4 regions of the Terrabacter sp. NPDC080008 genome follow, and region 4 is predicted to be linked to each of the others. Evidence: riboswitches for the same ligand, from Rfam matches in the RefSeq annotation. Region 4 holds a riboswitch; each other region holds the start of a gene.
The links. Region 4 has a riboswitch for cyclic di-AMP ahead of AB0316_RS19395 (C40 family peptidase). Riboswitches for the same ligand answer to the same signal wherever they lie in the genome.
Positions count from the first base shown of each region.

Region 1: it holds a riboswitch for cyclic di-AMP, as region 4 does, so the genes downstream of both, AB0316_RS02370 (CHAP domain-containing protein) here and AB0316_RS19395 (C40 family peptidase) in region 4, are expected to answer to the same signal.
Region 2: it holds a riboswitch for cyclic di-AMP, as region 4 does, so the genes downstream of both, AB0316_RS05760 (transglycosylase family protein) here and AB0316_RS19395 (C40 family peptidase) in region 4, are expected to answer to the same signal.
Region 3: it holds a riboswitch for cyclic di-AMP, as region 4 does, so the genes downstream of both, AB0316_RS14585 (C40 family peptidase) here and AB0316_RS19395 (C40 family peptidase) in region 4, are expected to answer to the same signal.

Region 1 is NZ_JBFBLC010000001.1:500,094-507,262, forward strand. Features, by position in the region: gene AB0316_RS02355 (potassium channel family protein) at 1-807, shown strand, start outside; gene AB0316_RS02360 (N-acetyltransferase family protein) at 818-1,354, shown strand; gene AB0316_RS02365 (alkene reductase) at 1,468-2,538, opposite strand; gene AB0316_RS02370 (CHAP domain-containing protein) at 2,814-3,707, opposite strand; cyclic di-AMP (ydaO/yuaA leader) riboswitch at 3,711-3,902, opposite strand; gene AB0316_RS02375 (DUF1801 domain-containing protein) at 4,178-4,552, opposite strand; gene AB0316_RS02380 (alpha/beta hydrolase) at 4,675-5,352, opposite strand; gene AB0316_RS02385 (zinc-dependent alcohol dehydrogenase family protein) at 5,654-6,670, opposite strand; gene AB0316_RS02390 (pirin family protein) at 7,023-7,169, opposite strand, start outside.
Region 2 is NZ_JBFBLC010000001.1:1,214,928-1,222,096, forward strand. Features, by position in the region: gene AB0316_RS05735 (LacI family DNA-binding transcriptional regulator) at 1-705, shown strand, start outside; gene otsB (trehalose-phosphatase) at 791-1,594, opposite strand; gene AB0316_RS05745 (trehalose-6-phosphate synthase) at 1,591-3,093, opposite strand; gene AB0316_RS05750 (CBS domain-containing protein) at 3,322-3,753, shown strand; gene AB0316_RS05755 (serine/threonine-protein kinase) at 3,832-5,631, shown strand; cyclic di-AMP (ydaO/yuaA leader) riboswitch at 5,970-6,175, shown strand; gene AB0316_RS05760 (transglycosylase family protein) at 6,184-6,885, shown strand; tRNA gene AB0316_RS05765 (tRNA-Thr) at 7,053-7,125, shown strand.
Region 3 is NZ_JBFBLC010000004.1:443,421-450,589, forward strand. Features, by position in the region: gene AB0316_RS14555 (pentapeptide repeat-containing protein) at 93-719, shown strand; gene AB0316_RS14560 (hypothetical protein) at 730-1,134, opposite strand; gene pdxH (pyridoxamine 5'-phosphate oxidase) at 1,157-1,891, shown strand; gene AB0316_RS14570 (hypothetical protein) at 2,080-3,141, opposite strand; gene AB0316_RS14575 (MFS transporter) at 3,209-4,438, shown strand; gene AB0316_RS14580 (iron dependent repressor, metal binding and dimerization domain protein) at 4,468-5,163, shown strand; cyclic di-AMP (ydaO/yuaA leader) riboswitch at 5,313-5,478, shown strand; gene AB0316_RS14585 (C40 family peptidase) at 5,481-6,287, shown strand; gene AB0316_RS14590 (DsbA family oxidoreductase) at 6,387-7,073, shown strand; gene AB0316_RS14595 (STAS domain-containing protein) at 7,137-7,169, opposite strand, start outside.
Region 4 is NZ_JBFBLC010000008.1:80,706-87,874, forward strand. Features, by position in the region: gene flgK (flagellar hook-associated protein FlgK) at 1-713, shown strand, start outside; gene flgL (flagellar hook-associated protein FlgL) at 716-1,597, shown strand; gene AB0316_RS19390 (flagellar assembly protein FliW) at 1,594-1,953, shown strand; gene AB0316_RS19395 (C40 family peptidase) at 2,038-2,433, opposite strand; cyclic di-AMP (ydaO/yuaA leader) riboswitch at 2,607-2,782, opposite strand; gene AB0316_RS19400 (FBP domain-containing protein) at 3,187-3,681, shown strand; tRNA gene AB0316_RS19405 (tRNA-Gly) at 3,748-3,821, shown strand; gene AB0316_RS19410 (acyl-CoA dehydrogenase) at 3,983-5,845, shown strand; gene AB0316_RS19415 (GNAT family N-acetyltransferase) at 5,923-6,930, opposite strand; gene AB0316_RS19420 (acyltransferase) at 7,005-7,169, opposite strand, start outside.

The DNA.
Region 1 (7,169 bases), on a different contig from region 4:
ACGTCCACCGCCGACACGTCCGCCGCCGACACGTCCGCGGCCGACGCGTCCGCTGCAGACGCGCGGCGGATGCGGCGGGCGGCTCGCGAGTCCCAGGCGCCCACCCCTCCCGCCGTGGCCGGTCGCCGGCTGCTCGACCGGTTCGACCTCGTGCTGCTGCTCGTCCTGGCCGTCATCGCGATCCAGTCCCTCGTCGACACGAGCGGCTCGGTCTGGGGGTCGTTCGTCACCCACTCGGTGACCGGACTCGCGCTCATCGTCGCCACGCGTGCCTCCGCCGTCCCGCCGCGGGCCTGCCGCGCCTTCGACCTGCTCGTGCTCGTGACGGTGGTCGGCAACCTCGTGCTCGTCGTCGCCTCCAGCCGAGGTGGCCAGGCGCCGGGGAACACCGTGCAGGCCGAGGGGATCTGGCTGGTCGCCGAGCTCATCCTGCCGGTCGTCATCGGCCGGCGGGTGCTGCAGCACCGGGTCGTCGGCGTGCAGACCGTGCTCGGGGCCGTCGCGGCCTACCTGCAGATCGCGGTCACCTACGCCACGCTCTTCCAGACGATCGACGCGCTGTCGCCGCAGCCCTTCTTCGGCCAGGCCGTGTCGACGACCGTCTACACCTACTTCAGCCTCGTGACCATCTCGACAGTCGGCTACGGCGACTTCGTGGCCGTCACCAACGTCGCCCGGCTCGCGGCGACGAGCGAGGCCGTCATCGGACAGGTCTTCCTCGTCACGTTCGTGGCCTTCATCGTGTCCCGCTTCGCCGCGAGCCCGGCCCGTCGTGGCGCTCGCAACGGCGAGGACGACAACCCCTAGCATCTCCGGCATGCCCCACCGGCTCGTGCGCGACGCCACTCCTGCCGACGCGGACGCGTGCGCAGCGATCTACGCGCCCTACGTCACCGACACGACCGTCACCTTCGAGACCGAGCCCCCGGACGCCGCGGAGATGGCGCGCCGGATCGCCAAGGCCCAGGCGCGCCACGCGTTCCTCGTGCTCGAGGATGAGGGCGAGGTCGTCGGGTACGCGTATGCCGGCCCGTTCAAGGAGCGCGCCGCCTACCGCTGGTCGTGCGAGGTGTCGGTCTACCTCTCGCCGCACCGGCACGCTCGGGGCGGTGGCCGCGCACTGTATGCCGCGTTGCTCGAGCGCCTGACCGCCCGCGGCTACCGGATGGCCGCCGCCGGGATGACCCAGCCCAACGAGGCGAGCGGCCGGCTGCACGCGGCGATGGGGTTCGAGCCGGTGGGCACCTACCGCGGGATCGGCTGGAAGTTCGGCGCCCCCCGCGATGTCACGTGGGTGCAGAGGGCCTTGGGCGAGCCGTTCGCGGGGCCCGGCGATCCGCCCGAGCCCAGCTGACGGCATACGCGAGCGGTCCCTCGACGTCGCAAAGTGCCCACTCGACGTAGGAAAGTGCCCACCCGACGTGGGAGCACGTCGAGTGGGCACTTTGCGACAAGCCCTACGGGGGGTCAGGGCAGGGCGGGGTAGTCCGTGTAGCCCTCGGCGCCGCCGCCGTAGAAGGTGTCGGCGTTCGGCTCGTTGAGCGGGGCGCCCTCGCGCCAGCGGCGCACGAGGTCGGGGTTGGCGAGGAACTCGCGGCCGACGGCGACGAGGTCGGCGAGGTCGCGCTCGAGGAGGTCCTCGACGTCGGCCAGCTGCGTCACCGAGCTGAAGCCGGTGTTGAGGATGACCGGGCCCTCGAAGCGCTTGCGCAGGTTGCGCACGAGGTCGGACTCCGGGTCGCCGAGGATGCTGAGGTAGGCCAGGCCGAGCGGCGCGATGCCCTCGACGAGCGCCTCGTAGGTCGCGGCGGTCTCGGCCTCGTCCTCCTCGAGAACGCCCTGGATGTTGTGCGCGGGCGAGATGCGGATGCCGACGCGGTCGGCGCCGATGGCCTCGGCCACGGCCTTGGTGATCTCGATCGTCAGGCGGGCGCGGTTCTCGGGGGAGCCGCCGTACTCGTCGGTGCGCTGGTTGCTGCTCGGCGCGAGGAACTGGTGCGGCAGGTAGCCGTTGGCGGCGTGGACCTCGACCCCGTCGAGACCCGCGGCGATCGCCTGGCGCGCCGCGTGGACGAACTCGGCCACGAGCCCGGGGATCTCCTCGGTCTCGAGGGCGCGCGGGACGACATACGGCTGCTGGCCCTTGGCGGTGACGATCTCGCCGGGGGCGGCGATGGCGCTGGGGGCGACGCTCTCGAGGCCACCCTTGTTGTCGGGGTGGGCGATGCGGCCGGCGTGCATGAGCTGGACGACGATGTGGCCGCCGCCCTGGTGCACGCGGTCGGCGACGAGGCGCCAGCCGGCGACCTGCTCGTCGGAGTGCATGCCGGGGGTGTCGAGGTAGCCCTGGCCGACGGCGCTCGGCTGGGTGCCCTCGGTGATGATGAGGCCGGCGCTCGCGCGCTGGCCGTAGTACTCGGCGTTGAGCTCGGTCGGCGCCTGGCCCTCGCCGGCGCGGTTGCGCGTCAGGGGTGCCATGACGAAGCGCTGGGGGAGGTCCCAGCGGCCGATGCGGATGCTCTCGAAGGCAGTGCTCACGGGCCTGCTCCTCACGTGTGGGGGACGGTCGGATCTGTCGAGGCGGGCACCGCCGGGGGAGGCGGTGGAGCCTTCAACTACCTAGGCGTCAAGGAGCAGAGCCGACCGATCATTCCCGATTGCCCCCGGTTGTGGGCTACCTCGCAGGCTGCGCTCGGCTGGCACGCAAGGAGGGAACGCTCGTTGTGAGGCCGTGGATGGGGACGCAGAAGGGGAGGACGCCCGAGGCGTCCTCCCCTTCCCACAGTCGCGTCAGTGCGCGGAACCTGCTGCGCTCACGGAGCGTAGATGAACGACATGCCGCCGCTCAGCGTCACCGTGCGGGTGTCGTAGTTGTACGGACCCGCGGTGGCGTTCATCTCGATGATGGTCACCTTGTTGCCGTTGACGGCGGTGACCCAGCCGACGTGGCCGACGCTCGAGGAGCCGGCGACACCGGGCTGCATGACGATGATCGATCGCGTACGCGGGGTGCTGCTCACGGTGTAGCCCGCGGACCGTGCGCCGGAGGCCCAGGCCATCGCGTTGCCGGTCCAGCCACCGGGGTAGTAGCCCTCGGACTGGTACCACTTGTTGAGGGCGCCCCACGTGCACTGGCCGGCGGTGGCCCAGTTGGAGGAGGCCCGCATGCCCGACGAGGCGCTGGGCGCGGACGCGTTGGCGCTCACCTTGACGGACGAGGTGCTGTTGGTCAGGGTGCGGCGGGTCAGGTCGCGCGAGGCGCGCTGCGTGGCGGCCTGACGGTCGGCAGCGGCCTTGGCTGCCGCAGCCTTCGCAGCGGCGTCGGCACGCTCGGCCTTGACCTGCTCGTCCTCGATGACCTCGGGCTTGGTCTTCTCCACGCGCTGGGCAGCGGTCTGCTGCGTGGCGGGCGCGAAGCCGATCTTGGACAGGGCCGTCGACGGCGCGGGTGCGGCGGTCGTGGCCGGGCCCACCGCGGCGGGAGCCGCCTCGGGGGCGGCGGCGTTGACGCCGGCCGACTTGGCGGCGGACAGGGTGTCGGCGCTCGCCGGGTTGGCGAACCCGGCGACGAGACCGCCGGTGGCGGCCACGAGGGCGCCTGCCTTCAGGGCCGGCTGGGCCGACTCGCGAGCGAGGAGCTTGAGCTCGCTCAGGGGGTTGTGGCGTCCGGGCGCGCGGTGGCGCCCACGGGTGGTGTCGTTGATCACGGCTGTGCCTCTCCGCGCCTACGAAGTTAGCTGTCGGGTTCGGGCGGAAAGGTGCCCGGCCTCCGACCCAGCTGACGAGACTTCGTCGGCGGGGCTGAGGCTTAACCCCAAGGACGTCCGGAGTCGTTGCGCCGGACGCCCGGAGAAACGTGTGGTTCCTCCGCTCCTGTCACAAGGGTTTGGTTCTTCTCGCCAGGTGGTGACAGGACTAGGCGGTCCACCACGCGAGAGCCCGACCTGATGGACGGACTCCCGAAGAGTAGAGGAGTCGATCAGCAAAAGTCACGCCGAGGTAACGGCATGGCGTCCGTTGCGTCACCCTATGTCCAGATTTCCGGCCGGAATCAGCCCTGACCGGGCAGATCGTGAGAGGCAGATCACATCAAGCCTGTGGTCCGGCTGTGGCCGCCCGGGGTAGCGCCTGTGGCTGCTCGGCGACCGAGCACCACCGTCTTGGGGTGGCCGACGGGTCAGCTGTCGGAGCTCTCCGACACGGCGGCACGGCGGGCGAGGCAGAGCCGGGTGATCTCGCCGATCAGCTCGAGCGGCACCGGCCGGCTGACCGGGAAGCGGACGGTGTCCTTGGCCCGGCGGTAGGGGGCGATGGCCTCCTCGAACTCCGGGCTACCGGTGGGCACGGGGTAGAGCCCGACGTGGTTCTTCCAGCCGGCGTAGTAGACGAGCGGCTTGCCGTCGACGGTGAAGGTCGCCATGCCGTAGCTGATCTTCTCGGCCGCGTGCGGGGCCACCTTCTTGATCGCCTTCCTCACCCCGGCGAGCTGCGTCCGCGTGTCTTCGGGGTAGGACGCGATGTAGTCGTCGACTGACGCAAACCTGGGGGCCAATCCTGGTCCTCACTTCGGTGTCGGACCGGTCATGGAGGGGATGAACCGACTGTATTGTGCGAAACGGGCGTCTGCAAAAGGAAAGTGGTCCATTCCGGACACCCGCGGCGGCCCGTCCTCGCTCAGACCTCGAGCCACTCCTCACCGGCGAGGACCCGGCCCACGGGACCGTCCACCTCGCGCCCGAGCAGAGTCGCAGCGGTGAAGTCGGCGGCCAGCCCGTCGAACACCTCATGGCGCCGCAGCATCGCGTGCTTGCCGCCGGTGACGGTGACGTAGCCGACCCGGTCGGCGGTGCGCGCCAGGTCGCGGGCCACGGCGGCGGCGTTGCGCGGACGAGCCACCCGGTCCTCGTCGCCGTGGACGATGAGAACCTGCCGTCCTGAGAGGTTGGCTCGCCCCTCGTCCGGATAGACCCAGGGGTTGAGGGCGACGGCGCTGACCACCGGGTGCTCCCGCGCGGCGATCAGCGCGGCGCGCCCGCCGAGGGAGTGCCCGACGAGCGTCACCGGCAGCTCCGGGCCGAACCGCTCGGCGACCTGGCCGAGCGCCCAGTGCACGTCGTCGACCGGGGTGTGGGTCGCGTCCCAGCCGCGGGTCGAGTTGAGCAGGCGCAGCACGGCGGCCTCACCCCGGACGGCGCGGGCGATCCGGGCCGCGATCGGCACCATCCGCAGCACCGACAGCTGGGTCGGGCTGACGCGGGCGGCGCCGCGACGCGCCGCACCGCCGTGGAGCACGAGGGCGATGCCGCGCGGCTCCGAGGGCGCCACCGTGTCGATCAGGCGCGCGTGCGTCACCTCGTGCTCCGTCTCTCTCGCAGGGTCGTGGACCGAGGGCGTATGCCGTGTGCTGCCGATCCGCACGCCCGCTCGGGTGCGTGGATGCCCGGTCAGAGGTCTCGCCGGAGGCACGGTCGGTCGCTCGGACGGCGTGGTCACGCGCGTCGTTCGGAGCGGCCGCGTCGTCGGCTTGGTCGGGCGACCTGGCCGGCCAGCTGGTCGACCAGCTCGTCGACCGAGGAGCCGAGCGAGAAGGCCAGCAGGGCAGCGCCGGTTCAAACACGGCATACCCGTTGGTGGCCGTTGGGCCCCGCGATGGTCAGGGGCGGAGCAGCACCTTGATGGCGCGGCGCTCGTCCATGGCCTTGTAGCCCTCGGCGACCTCGTCGAGCGGGAGCGTCAGGTCGAAGACCTTGCCGGGGTTGATGCGGCCGTCGAGGACGCGCTCGAGCAGGTCGGGCAGGTAGGTGCGGACCGGCGCCATGCCGCCGGCGAGGCCGACGTTGCGGACGAACATCTGCCGCACGGGCAGCTCGACGCCGTGCGGCGCGCCGACGAAGCCGACGCTCGAGCCCGGACGGGCGATGCGGAAGGCGGTCTTCATCGACTGGTCGGTGCCGACGCACTCGAGCACCGAGTCGGCGCCGATGCCGTCGGTCAGCTCGAGGATGGCCTCGACGCCGGCGTCGTCGCGCTCGGCCACGGTGTCGGTGGCGCCGAACTCGCGGGCGAGCTTCTGGCGGGGCTCGTGGCGCGACATGGCGACGATGCGCTCGGCGCCGAGCTCCTTGGCGGCGATGACGCCGCACAGGCCGACGGCGCCGTCGCCGATGACGACGGCGGTGCCGCCGGGGCTCACGCGCGAGGAGACGGCGGCGTGCCAGCCGGTCGCCATGACGTCGGCGAGGGTCAGCAACGACGGGATGAGGGCGTCGTCGGGCATGCCGTCGGTCTTGACGAGGCTGCCGTCGGCCTGGTCGACCCGGACGAGCTCGGCCTGGCCGCTCTCGGTCCAGCCCTGGTGCTCGCACACCGACGTCATGCCGGCGCGGCAGTGCGGGCAGGTGTTGTCGCAGTGGACGAACGGGATGACGACGAAGTCGCCCTGGGAGAAGTGGCTGACCTCGGAGCCGACCTCCTCGACGACGCCGACCGCCTCGTGGCCGATGGTCGAGCCGGCGGTGATCGGGTTGGCGCCGCGGTAGGGCCACAGGTCCGAGCCGCAGATGCAGCCGGCGACGACGCGCACGATGGCGTCGGTCGGCTCCTCGATCGTCGGGTCGGGGACCTCGGAGAGGCGGATGTCGCCAGGGGCATGGATCGTCGTCGCGCGCATGACCCAATCCTTACCCACCGGGCCCCTTCGCTGGAGGGGCGCTTGCTCGCGCTGGGCTGGGGCGCGATGGCTGGCTCGCGGTGGCTGGGTCGCGCTCGCGGGGCGAGGCGGCGCTCGCGGCGTGGAGCGTCGGCGGCCGTCCTCGCCCAACGCTCGCTTTCGTATGCCGTGGGCCGCCGCCGATGCCGCTCCCACCCCCACGCCCCGCTCCCGCTCGAACCCCCGCGTCGAGTGGGCACTTTGCTGCGAGTTGTCCACAGGAACCTGGCCCCCTGCCTGTGGACAGGTGTCGCAAAGTGCCCACTCGACGGTTTGGGGGACTTCAGCCAGTCGAGTGGGCAGTTTGCGTCGGTCAGCCGCGGGGGCGGAGGTGGAGGTTGGGGAGCTCGGGGGCGGGGAGGGTGTGGTCCCAGGCCTCGGGGAAGGTGCCGTAGCGCGCGTCGGGCGGGGCGGCGGCATACGACCCCTGCTCGCGTGCCGCGCGCTCGCGCTGCCAGTC
Region 2 (7,169 bases), on a different contig from region 4:
GACTACGTCCAGATGCTCCTCGAGCGCGGTGTCGCGGGCATCATCTTCATCTCCGGCCTGCACGCCGACACGACGAGCAAGCCCGACCGCTACATCGCGCTGCGCGAGCGCAACCTGCCGCTCGTCCTCGTCAACGGCTACATCGAGGGCGTCGACGCGCCGTTCATCAGCAACGACGACGTCGCGTCGATGGGTCTGGCGCTCGAGCACCTCGTGAGCCTGGGCCACCGCGAGATCGGCCTCGCCGTCGGGCCCGACCGCTACGTGCCGGTGATCCGCAAGATCGCCGGCTTCCGCCACTCGATGCAGGAGCTGACCGGCCGCTCCGACGTGGACGACCTCATCGAGCGCTCGCTCTTCTCGGTCGAGGGCGGCGCCTCCGCCGCGGGACGCCTGCTCGACCGCGGCGCGACGGCGGTCGTGTGCGGGTCGGACCTCATGGCGCTCGGGGCCATTCGCGAGGCGCGCAAGCGCGGGCTCAACGTGCCGCGCGACTTCTCGGTGGTCGGCTACGACGACTCGACGCTCATCGCCTTCACCGACCCCCCGCTGACGACGGTGCGCCAGGCGGTCAACGCCATGAGCGCCGCGACGGTGCGCGCGCTCCTCGACGAGATCGCCGGGCAACCCTCTCCCAGAGCGGAGTACGTCTTCCGTCCCGAGCTGGTCGTCCGTGGCTCGACGGGGGCCGTGCGGCGCCACTGACCGAGGGGACGGCAGGGCGGCATACCCGAGCGGTCGGGTCGTGGACGCGGCCCGGGGGCGTGTGCCGCCGGGCAAGCCGCGTGGCTCAGCTCGCCGGGTGGGCGGCCGAGCAGGAGTCGAGCAGCCGGGTCAGGAGCTCGGCCACGGCGGACTCGTCGTCGACGCGGTAGCGGGCCGCGGTCGAGCCGGTGCCGACCTTGACGGTGACGTCGTCGGTCCGTCGCAGGCGGGCGAACGCGTCCTCGTCGGTGACGTCGTCGCCGAGGTAGAGGCGGGCACTCGCGTCGAGGTTGCGGGCGAGCGCCGTGACGGCAGAGCCCTTGTCGGCATGGGAGACCGAGAGCTCGAGCACCGACTTGCCCTTGAGCACCTTGACCCCCGGGTGGTCGAGGGCGACGCGACGTGCGTCAGCGATGGCGGCGTCGCCGACCTCCGGCGGCAGGCCGCGGACGTGGACGACCACCGCCGCCGGCTTCAGCTCGATGTTGGCCTGTGGATGGCTCTCCTTGACGAGCGCCTCGATGTCGGAACGCAGCTCGGCGAGCGTGGCCTCGTCGTCGGGGGTGACGGACGCGGCTGCCATGGCCTCGCGCACGGCCTCGCTCGAGGACTCGGCGCCGTGGCTGCCGATGAGCACGATCGGCTCGTCCTCCTCGAGGCCGGTGAGGGTGCGCAGGGTGGCGAGGTCGCGCCCCGACACGACGGCGACGTGCACGTCGGGCAGCGCGGCGAGCGAACGCAGCGAGTCGATGACGCCGGGCACCGGAGTGGCCTGCATCGGGTCGGTGACAAGGGGCGCCAGGACGCCGTCGTAGTCGGTGGCGACGAGCACGCAAGGTGCCGCCGCAGCGCGGGTGAGGGCGTCCTCGAGCGCGGCCTGGTGGGTCACGAGCGGGCCCGGGTGCGGTTGTCGGGCTCGGGCATCCGCGGGGTCTCCTCGGCGTGGGGGACGGGATGCTCGCGCGGCTCGGGCGCCGGCAGCTCGGGCGCGGCGGCCAGCGCCGCGAGATAGCGGGCGGCCCAGCGCTGGACGTCGTGGTCGGACACCCGGCGTCGCAGCGCCTTCATGATGCGCTGCTTGTCCTTGGCCGGGGTGTTGATCGCGCGCAGGATCGTCTGCTTGAGGCCCTCGATGTCGTGTGGGTTGCACGCGAAGGCCTGGTGCAGCTCGTGCCAGGCGCCGGTGAACTCGGACAGCACCAGGGCGCCGCCGAGGTCGTGGCGGCAGGTGACGTACTCCTTGGCGACGAGGTTCATCCCGTCGCGAAGGGGGGTGACGAGCATGACGTCGGCCGCCTGGAAGAGCGCCGCCATCTCCTCGCGGGGGTAGGAGTGGTGCAGGTAGTGCACGGCCGGCGCGCCGATCTTGCCCAGCTCGCCGTTGATGCGGCCCACGGTCTGCTCGATCTCGGCGCGCAGGATGCGGTAGGCGTCGACGCGCTCACGGCTCGGTGTGGCGACCTGCACGAGGGTGACCTCGGGTGGCCCGAGGCGCCGCTCGGACAGCAGCTCCTCGTAGGCCTTGAGCCGGTGCCGGATGCCCTTGGTGTAGTCGAGCCGGTCGACGCCGAGCATGAGCACCTCGGGGTTGCCGAGGCTCTCGCGGATCTCCTTGGCGCGGGCCATCACCTCGGGCCGCTTGGCGAGCTCCTCGAGGCCCTTGAAGTCGACGGAGATCGGGATGGCGGCGGCGCGCACCTGGCGGTTCTCGCCCTCGACCGTGACGCGGTCGCGCCGGGTCGCCGCCCCGAGCAGCTGGCGGCAGGCGCGGATGAAGTTGCGGGCGTCGGCCTGGCGCTGGAAGCCGAGGAAGTCGGCGCCGAGGAGGCCGTTCAGCAGCTGGGTGCGCCACGGCAGCTGGGCGAAGAGCTCGACGGGCGGGAAGGGGATGTGGTTGAACCACCCGATGCGCACGTCGGGGCGCAGCGTGCGCAGCATCGCCGGGACGAGCTGCAGCTGGTAGTCCTGAACCCAGACGGTGGCGCCCTCGGCAGCCACCTCGGCGACCGCCTCGGCGAAGCGCTGGTTGACCCGGCGGTAGCTCGACCACCACTCGCGGTGGAAGCTCGCCGGGACGATGACGTCGTGGTAGATCGGCCAGAGGGTGTCGTTGGAGAAGCCCTCGTAGTAGTCGCGCACGTCCTCGGCCGACAGGGGGACCGGGTGCAGGTAGATGCCGTCCTCCTCGAACGGCTCGGGCGCGTCGCCGGCGTCTCCGGCCCACCCGACCCAGGCGCCCGGCTGCGAGCGCATCACCGACTCCATGGCCGTCACGAGGCCGCCGGGGCTGCGCCGCCACTCCACCTCGCCGTCGTCGGTGACGACCTTGTCGACGGGCAGGCGGTTGGCCGCGATGACGAGGTCGTAGGTCGGCCGGTCGGACGACACGCAATCAACTCCTGCACTCGAGGACGGTTGCCGCATACCCGATGGGACGGGTGCCGGTCCACGAGCACCGGCCCGCGGCACGAGGGACGCGATCGCGTCTCACTCTAACGAGCGAAGTCTGGCGGCCGGGTGCGGTGCGGCTCTAGGGTCGAGTCAGGGCATCTCCGGCGCACCTCGGCGTGTTGGGGTGGGCCGCCGGAGGCGCATCCACAAGGTGAAGGAGTCGCCGTGAAGATTTCGGACGTGCTGCGCCACAAGGGCAGCGAGGTCATCACCATCCAGCCCGATGCGAGCGTCTCGACCCTGCTCGCCCTGCTGGCCGATCACCGCATCGGCGCCGTCGTGGTGAGCACGGACGGGACGAGCATCGACGGGATCGTGAGCGAGCGCGACGTCGTGCTGCACCTCCATTCGACGGGCACCGGCGTGCTCGACGGCCCGGTCTCGCAGATCATGACGAGCGACGTCACGACCGGCTCTGCGGACGACGACGTCGCAGACCTCGCCGGGACGATGACCGAGGAGCGGGTGCGCCACGTGCCCATCGTCGATCCGGCCGGACGGCTGACGGCGATCGTCTCGATCGGCGACATCGTCAAGCACCGGCTGGCCGAGCTGCAGTCCGAGCGCGACCAGCTGCGCGACTACATCAGCCACTGACCGGCCGGAAGCCGGACACTTCGGGGCGCGCCTCGGGAGTGTCCCGGCGACCGCGCCGCAGTCGCATACCGTAGGGGCATGACTGCGTACGACCGGACCGCGCGGGTGCCGAGCCCCCGGCCCGGCACGCGCACCGGGGCGCTGCCCACCGCGGCCGCCCCGACCCGGCCCGCGTCGGCGCAGCGCATCGGCCCCTACCGCCTCATCGAGGAGATCGGCGAGGGCGGGATGGGCGTGGTGCACCTCGCCCTCGACCCGCGCGGCCGTGCCGTGGCGATCAAGGTGCTGCGCTCGCACGTGGCGCACGACGCCGACGCGCGCCAGCGGCTTTCCCGCGAGGTCGACACGCTCTCGCGCATCCGCGACGCCCGCGTCGCGAGCGTCATCGACGCCGACGTCATGGCGCCGCGGCCCTACCTCGTGACCCGCTACGTGCCCGGTCCTGCCCTCGACGAGGTCGTCGAGGACCACGGCCCCCTGCCACCGGCCGACCTGCTGCGGCTCGCGCGCGGCATCGCCGAGGCGATCCGGTCGATCCACGCCTGCGGCGTCGTGCACCGCGACATCAAGCCCGGCAACGTCCTGCTCGAGGACGGCGACCCCGTCCTCATCGACTTCGGCATCGCCCACCTGCAGGACGACGTGCGCCACACCGTCGGCGGTCTCGTCATGGGCACGCCCGGCTACCTCTCACCCGAGCTCGTGGAGGGCGCGGCCATCACCGACGCCACCGACTGGTGGGGCTGGGCCGCGACGATCACGTATGCCGCGTCGGGTCGTCCGCCGTTCGGGCGCGGGCGCATGGATGCCGTGCTCGCCCGCGTCCGGGCCGGCGAGGTGGACCTCGACGGGGTCGACCCCCGCCTCGTGCCGCTGCTGCGCGCCTCGCTGTCGCCCGACCCGCGCCAGCGCCCCCACGCGGACGAGGTCATCGCCGCCCTCGAGGCGTATGCCGCGGGCCAGGCGGCCATCGTGCCGACGCCCCGGGGTGGACTGTGGGACGACGGGCGGTCCGCCACGCCGGGTGACACACAGGTGGTCGAGGGCGCCGGCACGGCCGTCATGCCCTGGGTGCACACCGCCGTCCAGCCGGCGCTCGACCCGGTCGCCGCGCAGCTCCCGCCCGCGCCGTCTCGGTGGGCGCCCCCGACGACCCGGCCGCGGGTGCCCGCTCCGGTGCCGCCGCCGTCCCACGAGCGCGGCTGGGACGACGACGCCGGCCCCAACGGTCCGTGGGACGACGAGGACGGCTGGGAGGACCAGGAGCCCGTCCAGCGCGAGGGGGACCCGCGCATCGGGCTGCCCACTCGCACCGGGCTGCTCGCTGCCGTGGCGGTCGCCTGGGTGGGCACGCTGATGGCGTGGCCCGGGGTGGCGCTCGTCTCGATCGCCATGCTGTCTGCCCTGGCCCGTGCCACCGACCGGTCGGTGACCGCCCTGGTGCTGCGGCGCTACGACTTCGGCCGGCGCCGCAGCGACGTGCCGTTCGCCGTGGTCTCGAGCCCCTGGCACCTCGTCGTCGGTGCGGTCGCGACGGTCGTGGGACTGCTGCTGCCGGTCGCCGTGGCGCTCGCCGGCGTCTTCGCAACAGCGCTGATGCTCGCGGGAGCCCAGGGTGGTGACCTCGGGCCCGGCTCTCCCGCAACGCTGGCCGTCGGTGGCGCCATCGGCCTGCTGATGCTCTGGTGGGGCCCCGGTGGGGCGTCGCTGCGGCGAGGGTCTCGCTCGATGGCGCGGACGATCGTGCCGAGCGGCGTCGCGGGACAGGTCGTCTCGGGTGTGCTCGTGGTCTTCGGCGCGGTGGCGGCGCTGACGGCGCTGCGGCACGGCATGAGCTTCACCTGGACCCCCTTCAGCGCCAGCCCGTTCGGGCGCTGACCGGTCGGACAGGCACGGCCTGCACGGGAGCCCGAGCGGGCTGAGTGGGCCCTTCGATGGCGCGCTCCACGCGTACGCCCCCTGTGTGTCGCTCGTGAGCGGGCCGTGGGCCTCGTGTGGGCGTACCGCATCACCCCAGACCGGTGGGCGACGAAAAGATCACGAAATTGTCTCGACTCGGCTTGTGTGGCGTTGAAACCTCACGTACCGTCAGTGCTCGGCGGCACCCGGCTCTTGGGCCGGAAGGGGGGGATCGACTCGTCGTCCCGTTCCGCTTCGTCGCGTCCGGCTTGGGCCGGCCGCTCCCCACAACTTCACATGGACACCCAAAAATCCGTTCCCTGAGCGCGCCGAGCCTCGCCAGCCAGGGATGTAGCCCACACCCGTGGGCCGGGCGAGGACGGGGGACCCAGTGCGGTCAGAGCACACTCACGCGAAGAAGCGCGAGGTGGCATCTGGCCTGGGGGTGAAGTCGCTTCTGCGACAGGGCACCTGACGCCCCAACCCGACAGCTAACCCCGCAGGCGCACGTCAGGAAGGAAACACCCAACCATGCAGTACCTGTCCAAGCATGCTGCGGCGAAGAAGATCTCTGTGAAGCAGCGCCTTGCGGGCGTCGGCATCGCCGGAGCGGCCACCATCGTCGGGGGCCTCGCCACCGCAGGTTCGGCCAAGGCGTCCTCGGTCTGGGACGCGGTCGCCGCGTGCGAGTCCGGCGGCAACTGGCACATCAACACCGGCAACGGCTTCTACGGCGGCCTGCAGTTCACCAAGAGCACGTGGCTCGGCTACGGCGGCGGCGCCTACGCCTCGCGCGCCGACTTCGCCTCGCGTGACGCGCAGATCGCCGTGGCGCAGCGCGTGCTCGCCGGCCAGGGCCCCGGCGCCTGGCCCGTCTGCTCGGTGCGTGCCGGCCTCAGCCGCTCCAACGGCGGTGCGACCTCGAGCAACATCAGCGTCTCCCGCTCCACGCAGCGTGCGCCGCTGACCACCAAGAAGTCGACCGTCCAGAAGTCGACCGTCAAGAAGTCCGTCAGCAAGAAGAAGACGTACGCCGCCGCCCCGACGGTCACGAACACGGCCAGGAACACCGCCACGGGCCGGCAGATCACCGTCCGCAGCGGCGACACCCTCGGCCAGCTGGCCGAGCGCTACCACGTGCGCGGTGGCTGGAAGACGCTGTGGAAGGCGAACGGGGCCCGGGTCACCAACCCGAACCTCATCTTCGTCGGCCAGGTGCTCCGCCTTCCCTGACCTGCTGGTAGAACTGAGCCGGACGGCCCCGCGCGACCAACCCCTGGGTTGCGCGGGGCCGTTCTTCTGTCCCCGGCCGGCCCGCGCCCGCCGGCGGCCGTCGTTTGGGCGTATGCCGCGGGGCTCCGTTACGCTTTCGCCCGTCCGCAGGCTCGTGCCGCGGGCGTGCTGGCGTGGCGCAATCGGTAGCGCACCTGTCTTGTAAACAGGGGGTTAGGGGTTCGAGTCCCCTCGCCAGCTCTCTGACCAGCACAAACATGCAGGAAGGTCTCCTGCTCGCCGGT
Region 3 (7,169 bases), on a different contig from region 4:
CGATCCTCGCTGTCCAGGCGGTACCACCGCGGTGTGGAGACCCAGCGGCAGCCGAGGGCCCGCGTGTCGGCTCTGGCTGCCAGACTCACCGTATGCCGTCAGCCGCCGACCAGACGATCTTTGGTGACGCACTTTTCAGCACCCGAGACCAACATCACGACGGGGTGCGCTTCGAGGGCACCGACTTCACCGGCGCGCACGCCGAGGGGCACACCTTCCTCGAGTGCTCGCTCGTCGGTGCCACGCTCGACGAGGCGCACCTGGCGGGCTCGCGCTGGTCCGAGTGCGAGTGGGAGCGCGTCGGTGGCGTGGGCCTGAACCTCGCCGAGGCGAGCATCGTCGAGACCACGGTCGAGGGCTGCCGCCTCGCCGCGGTCTCCGCCTGGAGTTCGACGTGGCGCGACGTCACGGTCCGCGGCGGCAAGGTGGACTTCCTCAATCTCCGTGGGGCCCGGCTCAAGGACGTCGCGTTCGTCGACTGCGTCGTCGGGGAGCTCGACCTTCAAGAGGCAAGCATCGACGGGCTGACCTTCGAGGGGTGCACGCTGGTCGCGCCGACCTTCGGCCGGGGGACGTATGCCGGCCTCGACCTCTCCGGGGCCACGCTCCGTTCGCCGGTGGGGCTCGCCGCCCTCAAGGGCGCGACGTTGAGCCGGACGCAGGTCATCGACCTGGCCGACGCGCTGGCCGCCGAGCTCGGCATCCGAGTGGCGGACTGACTCCCCGAGCTCAGTTGATCTGGTTGGGCCTGCCCCGGCGCAGGGCCGTGGCCGCGGCGTCGCGGGCGCGGTCGGTGGCGCTGAGCCTGTCCTGCGGGCGGATGCGCTTGGTCAGGTCCGCGCCGGCGGCGAGCGTCGTCAGGGGCAGGTCGATCTCCGGGTGCACGGCGACCGGCTCGTCACCGTTGAAGACGAGCCAGTGGGCGGCGTCGCCCTTGTAGACCTTGAGGATGCTGCCGTCGGTGAGTGAGGTCGCATGGCTCATCGCGAGCCGTCGGGCACGCTCGCTGGAGACGGCCTTGTTGACGGCGTCCTTGGCCGGCTCGCGCAGTGCCTGGGTGGCCACCCAGATCTGGGGGCCGTACTTGATGCCGAGCTTGAGGGTCTGGGTCACGAGCTTGCCCTTGCCTGCCATGGGCCAACCCTAGTCTGACCTCATGGACACCCCAGCCTCCCGACGACCGTCCGCCGCTGCCGGTGCGCCGGACGGTCTCGCCGCCGTACGCCGCGTCGACTACTCCGGCGACGGGCTCGTCGAGTCCGACGTCTCCGACTCCCCGTTCCTGCAGGCGCGAGAGTGGATCGACGCCGCCGTGGCCGCCGCGGCCGAGCGCGAGGACGTCCCCGAGCCCACCGCGATCTCCGTCGCGACCGTCGACCCCTCCGGCGCCCCCGACGTGCGCACCGTGCTCATGCGCTTCTTCGACGAGCGCGGACCCGGCTTCGTGACCAACCTCGACTCGGCCAAGAGCCGGCACCTCAGGGCGAACCCCCGGGTGGCGGCGGCCCTGACGTGGCCGTCCCTCTACCGCGCCATCCGTTTCCGGGGCACGGCGCAGCTCGTCGAGCGGGACGAGGTCGAGGCCTACTTCGACTCGCGGCCCTACGGCTCGCGTCTGTCGGCGTGGGCGTCGGACCAGTCGAGCCCCGCCGCCGACCGGGCCGAGCTGGAGCGCCGGTGGCAGGAGGTGCTCGAACGCTTCCCCGACACCGGGGGAGCACACGACGTGCCGGTGCCGGACTTCTGGGGCGGCTGGCGGGTGCGCTGCGACGAGGTCGAGTTCTGGGCCGGTCGGCGCAACCGCCTGCACGACCGCATCGTCTTCCGCCGCACGGGCGAGGGCGACCTCGCGGACGCCTCGGCCTGGGAGCGGCTGCGGCTGCAGCCCTGACTTGGAGCGGGACAGGGAACAGGGCAGTCCGACGAGGTCGGACTGCCCTGCTTCATCCTTGGTGTGGATGGGGCGCGACTATCGCGTGGCCACCTCACACGGTCCGGAAGAAATCACTTCTCGGATCACCTCCCTTCGGTCTCGACCCTTCGACGTTACGTCGCGGTGTGGCGGGGCGGCAAGACCATTTACGCCGAATGTCGTCGAGCTTGCGCCGTGGCGTACGTCCGGTCGGTCGGCAGGCGGATGACGGTGCCGGACCGACGCGGCGCGGCGACGCCTCCGAGGACCAGGAGGAGCAGCACCGCCAGCTCGAGGTAGGTCGCGTAGCTCGCGACGGCGGCGTACAGCGCCCTGCCGCGGTCGAAGTCCACGCCGAAGAGCACGGCCAGGACAGCGGCAGCCACGAAGCCGGCCGCCCAGAGCCGCGCAGGGGTGGCCCACGGGACCCGCGCCTCGAACGACGCGGAGGCGTCCGGGGCCACCCGCGGAAACAGCGCCACCCAGACGACGTAGCCCATCGACTGGGCGAAGGCGAACACGACCAGCACCCGGACGGCGACCGCCGGGCTCGTTCCAGGGGGAGCCAGCGAGGCCAGCACGGAGTGGCCGTCACCCACGACGCTGCGCACGATGCCCGGGTCGGCGCTGAACCCCGAGCGCCCTGCGCCGGCGAGGAGGGCGAGGGGCACGACGACGGCCCAGAGCACCTGCACGGCCCGGAAGGCGAGACGCCCGCGCGGCGAGGTGATGCGACGCGACCAGTCCCAGAGGAAGAGCAGGGGCGCGAGCAGGTGCAGGTGCGTGAGCACGAGGAAGTAGTAGGAGGGGAACGCCAATGACGCGGCGGCCACAGGGGCCAACGCGGCCCAGGCCACGACCCGCCGTCGGCCCGCGAGCCCGTGGTACGCGGCGACGCCGAGGACCGCGCAGCCGAGGACGATCTCGGCCAGCCGCCCCGAGCCAGGCGCCACGCCGGCGATCAGCCTGCAGCCGGCCACCCCGGTGACGAGCACGGCGAGCAGGTGGAGGAACGGCCGGGTCAACAGCCCCGAGAAGCGGCCGACGAGATAGCGGAGCTCGAGGACGACGCCGAGCAGCCCGAAGAGGATGAGGCCCACGACCGCCGTGGCCATCGGTGCCGCGGACGCCAGCAGCAGGGCTGCCACGGCGGCGGCGAGCACCAGCAGGGTCACGGTGCGCGATCGCAGCACCGGCCCCGTCTCGGTCGTCACCTCGCCGCCAGTCACCCGCCCATGCTGTCGACGGCCCGGCGGTGCGGCCACCCGAGTAACCCGATCGTTAGGGTCCTGTGGCGTGACCGAGACTCAGTCGGAGAGCCCGCGACAGGGGGCCGGCAGCCTGCGCGCGATCGCGCTGTCCGCGTACGGCCCGACATTGCTCGGCTCGATGGGTGCGGGCGCGGTCACGCCCATCGTCGCCGTGTCGGCGCGCGAGCTGGGCGCCTCGGTCGGGACGGCCGCCCTGCTCGTGGCCATGCTGGGCGTGGGTCAGCTCCTCGGCGACCTGCCCTCGGGCGCGCTCGCCGCGCGCATCGGGGAGCGCCGGGCGCTGCTCATCGCGGCCGTCGTCGAGGCCGTCGGGATGGTGCTCGCCGCCCTGGCCGGCGGGCTTGTCGTGCTCTTCGCCGGCGTGCTCGTCGTCGGGCTGGCCGGCTCCCTCTTCGGGCTCGCGCGGCAGGCCTACCTGACCGAGGCCGTCCCGGTCGCGATGCGCGCGCGGGCGCTGTCGACGCTCGGCGGGGTCAACCGCATCGGCTCCTTCGTCGGTCCGTTCATCGGCTCGCTCGTCATCGTGCGCTGGGGGACGGAGTCGGCGTACGCCGTCGGCGGGGTCGCGAGCACGGCCGCCTTCGTCCTCGTCCTCCTCGCCCCCGACATCACCGCGCAGGCGCACCGGGTCGTCGGGCGCGGCGTCCCGCGCAGCGTGGCGTCCGTGCTGCTGCAGCACCGCCACGTGCTGCTCACGCTCGGCACCGGCGCGATGTGCGTGGCCGGGGCCCGTGCGATCCGGGAGGCGCTCATCCCGCTCTGGGCCGAGTCGGTGGGCTTCTCGCCCGCGCAGACCTCGCTCGTCTTCGGCGTGGCCGGCGCCATCGACATGGCGCTCTTCTACCCCTCGGGGTGGTTGATGGACCGCTACGGCCGGGTCGCGGCGGCGGTGCCGAGCATGGTCGTGCTGGGGCTGGGGATGGCCGTGCTGCCATTCGCCACGAGCCTCGTCGCCGTCACCGCGGCTGCGTCGGTGCTCGGGCTGGGCAACGGCCTGGGCGCGGGACTGATCATGACCCTGGGCGCCGACGCGTCACCGGCTGACGGCCGGGCGCAGTTCCTCGGCGGCTGGCGCCTGTGCGCCGACGTGGGAAGGGCAGCGGGCCCGTTGGCGTTGTCCGGGCTGAGCGCCGTGCTCTCGCTCGGCGCGTCCGCGGTCGTCCTCGGCGCGGGCGCCCTCGTCGGGGCCGGCTGGCTGCGCATCTGGGTGCCGCGACACGACCCCACCCGGGCACCGGCGCCGGGCGGGCTCTGACCGCTGCCCGACTCTGAGAGGGTATGACCGTGACCGACCTGATCGACACCACCGAGATGTACCTCCGCACCATCTTCGAGCTGGAGGAGGAGGGCATCGTGCCCCTCCGCGCCCGCATCGCCGAGCGTCTCGGCCACTCGGGCCCCACGGTGTCGCAGACGGTGGCGCGCATGGAGCGCGACGGCCTCGTCGCCGTCACGGGCGACCGTCACCTGGAGCTGTCCGAGCGCGGCCGCCTGCTGGCCACCCGCGTCATGCGCAAGCACCGCCTCGCCGAGCGCCTCCTCGTCGACGTCATCGGCCTCGAGTGGGAGTACGCCCACGACGAGGCCTGCCGGTGGGAGCACGTCATGTCCGAGAAGGTCGAGCGCAAGATCCTCGGCCTCATCGGGGAGGGCCTCGAGTCGCCGTACGGCAACCCGATCCCGGGTCTGGCCGAGCTCGGCGTGGAGCAGGAGCAGGACTTCCTCGCCGGGCTGCGCACCTTGGCTGCCGTCGTGGGCGACGACCCGTCCGTCGTGACGATCCGGCGCATCGGCGAGCCGGTGCAGGTCGATCCCGAGGCGCTCGCGCTGCTGACCAGCGCCGGTGTCGTGCCCGGCGCGCGGGTCGAGGTGGTGCGCGAGGGAGGCCGCGTCCTGGCAGTCCGGGAGGGCGGCGAGCCGTCCGCCGGGGTGTCGCTGCCCGACGACGTCGCGGTCCACGTCTTCTGCCAGGCCGCCTGACCTCGTTTACGCGATCCCGGAAAAGTCTTTGACTTCCCGTGTCCTGAACGTGACAACCGATGGGGTGCTTGGGTACGGTTGGCCCCACTTGCTCTCCCCGTCGAGCAGGTGCCCCGGGTCGGACCGCCTAGTCCTGCCATCGACCCGAGGCTCGGCACGAACCGCATGGCAGGAGCGGGGGAACCACTTTCTGCGGACGTCGTGAGACGTCCTCGGGGTGAAGCCCTCCGTGGACCGATATCGGTCCGAGCGAAGGCCGGGCTAGTACCTCCAGCCCGAACCCGACAGCTCACCTCGCCGGCGTCGAGAGGTCAAACGTGGCTCAGAACGTTCCCGGGCGCCACCGCGCCCCCGGTCGCTTCAGCGCGCTCGCGGAGCTGAAGACGATCGCCAAGGAGTCTGCCCAGCCCGCCGTCAAGGGTGCCGCCATCGTGGCCGCCTCCGGTGGACTCGTCGCCTCGTTCGCCGGCACGGCGAACGCCGCCGACGGATCGAGCAGCGTCGTGGCGGCCCCGGCCGCCGTCGGTCCCGCGGCCGGCACCCTCACGGCAGGCAACGCCCTGTCGGCCATCGGCTTCGCCAAGCCCGCGCTCAAGCAGGCCAAGGCCGCGCCGGTCGTCATCGAGGACATCGCGGTGAAGACCCAGCGCGCCGAGCAGAAGGCCGCCGAGGAGGCTGCGACCAAGGCCGCCGCGGACCGCCAGGCCGCCTCGCAGCGGGTGTCGCGCTCCGCCGAGCGGGTTGCCCTGAACCCCGCCCCGGCTGCGGACTCCGCTCCGGCTCCCGCCCCCAGCGCCTCCGGCATCGTCGGCATCGCCCAGTCGCTGTTCGGCATCCCGTACGTCTACGGCGGCACCACCCCGTCCGGCTTCGACTGCTCGGGCTTCACCTCCTACGTCTACCGCCAGGCGGGCATCTCGATCCCGCGCACGGCGTCCGCGCAGCAGGCGGCGGCGACCCGGGTCAGCAGCCCGAGCCCCGGTGACCTGGTCTTCTTCGGCTCGCCGGCCTACCACGTCGGCATCTACGTCAGCCCCGGCCGCATGATCGACGCGCAGCGTCCCGGCACCACGACCGGCAACCACTCGATCTGGACCACGCCGTCCGGCTACGGCCGCTTCTGAGCGCCGCCTCTCGCACACACGCCCTGTGCCCCCACCGCATCGCGGTGGGGGCACAGCGCGTTCCCCGGCTCGTCCCGTGGCCCGTGGTTGACTGACGTGATGACCGTCCAGCCTGCCGCAGAGTCCACGACCCACATCGAGCTCGACCTCTGGAGCGACCTGGTCTGCCCCTACTCGTGGGTGGCCAAACGCCGTCTGCAGGCCGCCATCGCGGCCTTCGAGCGTCCGCACGACGTGACGGTGCGCCTGCGCGCCTTCGAGCTCGACCCCGACGTCCCGGTTGGCGGGTCGGTGCCGGTGCGCGAGCACCTGTCGGTGCGCTACGGCGGGGGAGACGCGGGAACCGGGCGGCTGATGAACGCCAAGGCGTCCGAAGAGGCCCAGGCCGACGACCTCGTCTTCGACTGGGACCGTGCGGTGCGGGCCAACACCTTCGACGCTCACCGGCTGTGCGCCCTGGCCGGTGAGATGGGTGGGCCGGCCCTGCGCTCTGCCGCCGACGAGCGCTTCCACGCCGCCCACTTCGGCGAGGGCCTGGCCATCGACGACCACGAGGTCCTCCAGCGCCTCGCCGCCGAGTGCGGCCTCGACGAGCGGCGGGTGGCTGCCGTCCTCGCCTCGGACGAGTACGCCGAGCAGGTGCGTGCCGACGAGCGCGAGGCGCGGTCGATGGGGGTCACCTCCACGCCCTTCGTCCTGGCCAACGGGTATGCCGCCCTGTCGGGTGTGAGGCCCGTCGACGACTACCTGGCCCTCCTTCGCGGCGTCGCCACGCAGTCCGTCTGACGGGGTCCGTCGGCCGACGGGGTCACGGCGGCCCGCGGCGGCATGACGTGACGGCGGCGCCCGCTACGGGGCCGCCTGACCCGGGGACGGCGGGAG
Region 4 (7,169 bases):
ACGCCCTCGTCCGGGGCGACAGTGCCCGTTCGGTCGCCGTGGTGGGGGCGAGTGCGCTGGACGGCGCCGCCGCGTCGCCGCCGCGGCTGGAGTGGGCCGACCAGCCCGGCCACGAGGTCGGGCTCGAGGGCGGCACCATCGCCGGAGCCCTCTCGGTCCTCGCGCCCGCGCAGGCGGACGGCACGGGCGGCGCCATCGCCGAGGCCGCGGCCTCCTACGACGCGCTCGCCCGGTCGATCGCCTCGTCCGTCAACGCCGTCCACCGCGGCGGTCAGACCCCGACCGGCGCCACCGGCCTCGACTTCTTCCGCCTCGACCCCACGCAGCCGCCGGCCCGTGGGCTCTCGGTCGTGCCCACGAGCGCCGACGGCATCGCGACCGGAGCGGTCGGGTCAGGTGCCCTCGACTCCTCCACCGCGGATGCCATCGCCCAGCTCTCCCGCGGGAGCGCATCGCCCGACGCGCAGTGGGCTGCATTCGTGACGGCCACGGGCAGCGCCTCCCGCGCGGCGACGCAGCAGGCCACCATCGCCGACACCGCCGCCGGCAACGCCAAGCAGGCCCAGGTCTCGGGCGCATCGGTGAGCCTCGACGAGGAGAGCGTGGGGCTCATGGCGGCCCAGCACGCCTACCAGGCGGCCGCCCGCGTGCTCAGCGCCATCGACGAAGCCCTCGACACCCTCATCAACCGCACCGGAAGCGTAGGACGCTGACCATGATCCGTGTGACCGACCAGTCGATGTCCCTCGCCGCGCAGCGCGCGCTGGGCGAGCGGCAGTCGCGGCTGTCCGCCGCCCAGCAGACCGCCACCTCCGGCGCCCGCATCTCGCGCCCGTCCGACGACCCCGTCGGCACCGGCGAGGCGCTGCGCGTCCGCGCCGAGCTCGCCGCCCGGGGCCAGTTCCAGCGCAACATCGCCGACGGCACCGGCTGGCTGCGCACCATCGACTCGGCGCTCGACGGCGCCACCGGCGTCCTGCGCCAGGTCCGCGACGCGGTCATCCAGGGCGGCAACGGCTCACTGACGCAGGACGCCCGCGACGCCCTCGCCTCGGTCGTCGACGGTCTGCGCGCCGACCTGCTCGCCTCGGCCAACACCCGCTACCTCGGGCGCAACGTCTTCGCCGGCACCTCCGACGCCGAGGCCGCCTTCACCGACGGGACTCCACCGACCTTCAACGGTTCGCCCGGCAGCGTGACGCGCCGCATCTCCGCCGACCAGAGCGTCCCCGTGGACGCCGACGGCCGCGCGGTCTTCGGCACCGGCGCGACGTCCGCGTTCTCGGTCCTCGACGGGATCGCTGCCGACCTGCGGGCCGGCACCGACCCGACGTCCCGGCTCGGGGCCCTCGACGCCGCGATGAGCACGGTCGTCAGCGCCCGCTCGGAGGTGGGCACCCGGTCGGCGCTGCTCGACCGCGCGAGCCAGGCCACGACCGAGGCCACGACATCGCTCACCTCCCGGCGCACGGCCATCGAGGACGTCGACCTCGGTCAGGCGGTGCTCGACCTGCAGCTGCAGCAGACCGCCTACCAGGCGGCCCTCGCCGTCACCGCGAAGGTCCTCCAGCCGAGCCTGACGGAGTTCCTGCGATGAGCACCCTGCTGTTCGAGCAGCCGATGCCGGGCCTGGACCCGCACACCGTCTACGAGCTGGACCCGGTGGAGGGGGCCGACGGCGTCTACAGCCTGCAGCCGCAGGACGCCCCGGACGTGCGCCTCTTCCTGCTCGAGGCCGCCCTCTACCTGCCCGACTACGTCCCCGAGGTCACGGCGGCCAGCACGCAGGTCGGCCTCGAGCCCGACGACCGCGCCCGCATCCTCGTCGTGGCCACCCCCGGCGACTCGGGCACGTCCGTCAACCTCGCCGCCCCTGTCGTCGTCAACGAGTCCGCAGGCCGGGCGGTTCAGGCCATCCTCGACGGCTGGGACCTGCGAGCGCCGCTGACCTGAGCGGCCGTACGTCCGAACGGCGGGGTTTCACGCGCCCGGTGCCTGGCGGGTGGGGTCCAGACACCGGACGCGCTGGTCGTTGAGTCAGCGGACCCGGCCGGCGACCCAGGCGGTGGTCCAGAGCCTCGAGAGCTGGACGCGCTGGCCCGGACGGGGCGCATGCCACACCTTGCCGGAACCGGCGTAGACGCCGACGTGGTAGGCCCGGCCGCCCGACATGAAGAAGATGAGGTCACCGGGGAGGATGTTCGCCTTGGCGATCCGGATCGTCGCGAGGCGCTGAGCGTTCGCCGTGCGCGGCAGGTATTGGTGCAGCCGGGTGTGGAAGACGTAGTAGACGAGGCCGGAGCAGTCGAAGTACGTCGGGCCGGCGCCCCCCCAGCGGTACCACTTGCCGACTTGGGCGGCCGTGAGGCGCAGGCCCTGGGTGCGCAACGGCACCGCGTAGGCCGGCGTGGCGTGGACCGTGACCGCCGACACGGACGTCGATCCCGGTGGGGAGCCGGTCGAGCCAGTGGAGGCAGCGGTGCCGGACACAGGAGCGCCGCCCAGTCCGAGGAGCAGGGCGGCGGCGAGCAGCGGTGTCAGGGCGAGCGAGCGAAGTTGTCGGAGACTGCGTGGAGGGCGTGCAGGGGTAGTAGCGGGCATGGTCGGGTTCCTTCCCACGCCTTCGAGATGAGCTGTCGGGTTCGGGCGGAGGTAGCCCGGCCGCGCATGGCGGCTTCACCCCGAGGACCGGTCCTTGCCGGCCCAGAAGTGGGTCTCCCGATCCTGTCCACGTGATGCTTTGACTGCCCCGACGGCGGACAGGACTCGGCGTGCCGCGGGCCGACCGGGGAAGACCCCGGTCGATGAGCACTCACGACGGTGGCAGAGCGGGGCCGTGAACCATAGGTCATCGCTGGATATCGGCAACTGTTGCCGGGACAAACGGTGCCCAACCCGGGCACGTCGCCGGGCGTCCCGACGCCCAAGAGGTGGCGGACGGCATACGCGCCCTCCGACGGACCGGGCGAAAGGGGTGGACCGGGGCGCCAATAGGGGCGCACGATGGACCCGGCCGCGCGTGGCGCGCGGTGACTCGTCAGTGTGCAGGCCCGGACCGACTGTTACGTCGAGGGCCGGAGAGGGTGGTGGCCACCATGGCCGGCAGAGCGGCTCGCGCCCTCCCCCACCCCACTCCCGGCTGACCGGCCATCCGGTCATGCCCGCGAACCGACGAGGAGCACGACCGTGAAACCCCTGACAGAGCAAGAGATCCGCGCGTCCTTCATCAACGCGAGCCGTCGCGAGGCGAAGCAGGCACCTCTGCCCGACCTCGAGCGGCTCGGTGACCGCTGGGAGTCGCTGGACTACCTCGGCTGGACCGACCGGAGCAACCCGCAACGCGCGTATGCCGTGGTGCCCGTCGACGACGAGCCCGTCGGCTTCCTGCTGCGGGCCTCCGAGCGGACGCGGAAGTCCAGCGCGATGTGTGCCTGGTGCGAGGACGTCATCGCCACGAGTGACGTCAAGCTCTTCACGGCCAGGCGCGCCGGCGCCGCCGGCCGCGAGGGCAACAGCCTCGGCACCCTGGTGCACACCGACTTCAGCTGCTCGACGCACGTGCGGCGGCTGCCGAACAGCATGGAGGGCGGCCTCGACCCGGTGGCGCTCGTGGCCCGTCGGGTCGAGGAGCTGCAGCTGCGCTCGTCCGCCTTCGCCCGCCGCGTGCGCGACGGTTCCTAGGCGCCGCGCCGGGCGGCGCGCGTTTTGGACGACTGGTCCGGCTGTTGCTACGGTAGGCGACGCCTCGCAGGCGTAGTTCAGTAGCAGAACAGCCTTCTTCCAGAAGGAAGACGTACGTGCAATTCGTGCCGCCTGCTCCAGACGAAGGGCCCGGTCACTGCGACCGGGCCCTTCGGCATACCTCCCTGTCCTTGCGCGCATTACTGGCCGGTAGCATCATGGAGGTAACCGGCCAGTAACTTCGCGCGCCCGCCGGCGACGGCGCGGCCGCACGAGCGAGAAGAACGCGGAGGGTCCCCCGATGGGCCACTACAAGAGCAACGTGCGCGACCTCGAGTTCAACCTCTTCGAGGTCTTCGACCGCCAGGAGGTCCTGGGTCAGGGCATCTACGCCGACGTGGACGTCGACGCCGCAAAGGACATCCTCCACGAGGTCTCGCGCCTCGCCGAGAACGAGCTGGCCGACAGCCTCCTCGACAGCGACCGCAACCCGCCGGTCTACGACGCGGCCACCCAGACGGTGACGATGCCGGAGTCGTTCCGCAAGTCCTTCCGCGCCTACGTCGACGGCGACTGGGGCAACCTCGACGTCCCGGCCGAGCTCGGCGGCATGGTCGTTCCGGCGTCGCTGCGCTGGTCGGTGGCCGAGATGGTCTGTGGCGCCAACCCGGCCGTGCACATGTTCACCGCGAGCTACTCCTTCGCCAACCTCCTCTTCCACCTCGGCACCGAGGACCAGAAGAAGCTGGCCAAGCACATCGTCGACAAGGCCTGGCACACCACGATGGTGCTCACCGAGCCCGACGCCGGCTCCGACGTCGGCGCCGGCCGCACCAGGGCCGTCCAGCAGCCCGACGGCACCTGGCACATCACCGGCGTCAAGCGCTTCATCACGAGCGCCGAGAGCGACCTCGTCGACAACGTCGTGCACTTCGTGCTCGCCCGCCCCGAGGGCGCCGGCCCCGGCACCAAGGGCCTGTCGCTCTTCATCGTGCCGAAGTTCCACGTCGACCTCGAGACCGGTGAGCTCGGCGAGCGCAACGGCGCCCACGTCACCAATGTCGAGCACAAGATGGGCCTCAAGGTCTCCACGACGTGCGAGGTCACCTTCGGCGAGCACGAGCCCGCCGTCGGCACCCTCCTCGGCGACGTCCACGACGGCATCGCGCAGATGTTCAAGGTCATCGAGAACGCGCGGATGTTCGTCGGCACCAAGGCGATTGCCACCCTCTCGACCGGCTACCTCAACGCGCTCGAGTACGCCAAGGAGCGCGTCCAGGGCGCCGACCTCACGCAGATGACCGACAAGACGGCGCCGCGGGTGACCATCACGCACCACCCCGACGTGCGGCGCTCGCTCATGCTGCAGAAGGCGTACGCCGAGGGCCTGCGTGCGCTCGTCATCTACGCCGCGAGCCAGCAGGACGCCGTCAACCAGGCGCAGGCCGGCAACCCGACCGTGCCGCTCGAGAAGGGCTCGCCGGCCGAGCTCGCCAACCGCGTCAGCGACCTGCTGCTCCCCCTCGTCAAGGGCCTGGGCTCCGAGCGCGCGTGGGTGCTGCTCGGCACGGAATCCCTTCAGACCTATGGCGGTTCGGGGTTCCTGCAGGACTACCCCGTCGAGCAGTACGTCCGCGACGCGAAGATCGACACCCTCTACGAGGGCACGACCGCGATCCAGGGCCTCGACTTCTTCTTCCGCAAGATCGTGCGCGACAAGGGGCAGGCGCTCGGCCTCGTCGCCGGCCAGATGCAGGAGTTCGCCAAGGACCTCGGCGGCTCGCTCGACCGCGAGCGTGAGCTCCTCGGCCGGGCCCTCGAGGACGTCCAGGGCATCGTCGGCCACATGATCGGCGACCTCATGAAGAGCGACCCGCGCACGGGCGGCGACCCGGCCAACCTCTACAAGGTCGGCCAGAACACCACGCGCCTGCTGCTCGCCGCCGGTGACCTCGTCGTCGGCTGGCTGCTGCTGCGCCAGGCCGAGGTCGCCCAGAAGGCGCTCGACGGCGCTGCCTCAGGCAAGGACGCCGACTTCTACCGCGGGAAGGTGGCGGCGGCGTCGTTCTACGCCAAGAACGTCCTCCCGCGCCTGGCTGCCGAGCGCGCCATCGCCGAGGCCACCGACAACGACCTCATGGACGTGCCCGAGTCGGCTTTCTGACCGGCGCCACCTGCCCGAGTGCCCATCCCCCGATGCGGGGGGTGGGCACTCGGCGCTCTCCCCGAGGGCGTATGCCGTCAGGCCAGGGAGCGCTGGTAGGCCGGGCAGAGCTCGACGACCCGGAAGCCGAGGGCCTCGTTGATCGAGACCATCCACGAGTTGGTGTCGGCGTTGCCGGTGACCACCCGCCGGCGCTCGGGGTGGTCACGCTGGAGGCGGCGCAGGTTCTCCACCTTGAGCGCCATCCCGAGGCGGTGCCCGCGATGCTCGCGTTGCACGAGCGTGCCCCACTGCCAGGCGGTCCCGGGCGCACCGGCAGGAAGGACGAGGTCGGTGTAGGCGACCACGCGCCCGCTCGCCTCGTGGACGGCGACGGTGGTCAGGCGTACGCGGGCCTGCGCCTTCTCGACGTCGAGGTACTCCCGGTAGCGGGCCGGCGTCAGCGACTCCTCCTCGAAGTCGATCTCACCCGAGGGCGCGTCGACCGCCAGCTGGTTCATGATGTCGCAGAGCGAGGCGACCAGGTGGTCGGGCACGCCGCCGACGTGCGTCTCGAGGCGGTAGGCGCCGTCCCAGCGGGGTCGCGCCTGCGCGGCGTGCCGGTCGAGCAGCGCGGCGGCCACGGGCAGCTCGAGGTGGCGGACGACCTCGATGTTGCCCAGCACGAAGCCGTGCCGTTCGGCGAAGCGCCGGTAGCCGTGCCCGTCCGAGTCCGGCGGGACGTGGAACTCGACGAGCACGGTGGCTCGGCCCTCCTCGCGGGCGCGGGCGACGAGGCGCTCCACGAGCGCGGTGCCGGCACCGCGGCGCCGGTGTCCCGGCGCCACCTGGACGTCGGCCCAGGTCATGGTGACGTTGTCGGTCATCGGCAGCCAGAGCGTCGCCACGCCCACGAGCTCCGAGCCGTCTCGTGCGCCCCACAGCTCCATCGGCTCCGCCTCGTCGACGTGCCGCCACTCGACGAGCGTCTCTGCGAGAGAGGGCGGTTCGAACCAAGGACGCTCGTGCGCCCTGCTCGCGACGATGACGTCGTACGCGCGGGCGCACTCGTCGTCGTCGCGCAGGTCGATGCGCGTGACCTCCATGTCCCGACGGTAGGCGCGATGTCGCCCGCCGTGCCATCGAGTTTCTGGCCGGGCTCGGCGCCTGGTCCAAGCCCTCAGTCGATGCGCGGGCCGCGGGGGCGGGTGGCGCGGAGCAGGAGCAGGCCGATGGCCAGGACGGCGAAGCCGACGACGGGTGTCACGTCGCCGACGAGGAAGAAGACCGGGCGGTTGCCGAGCACGTCGACGCCGACGATCGAGACCATGAGGATCCCGAAGAA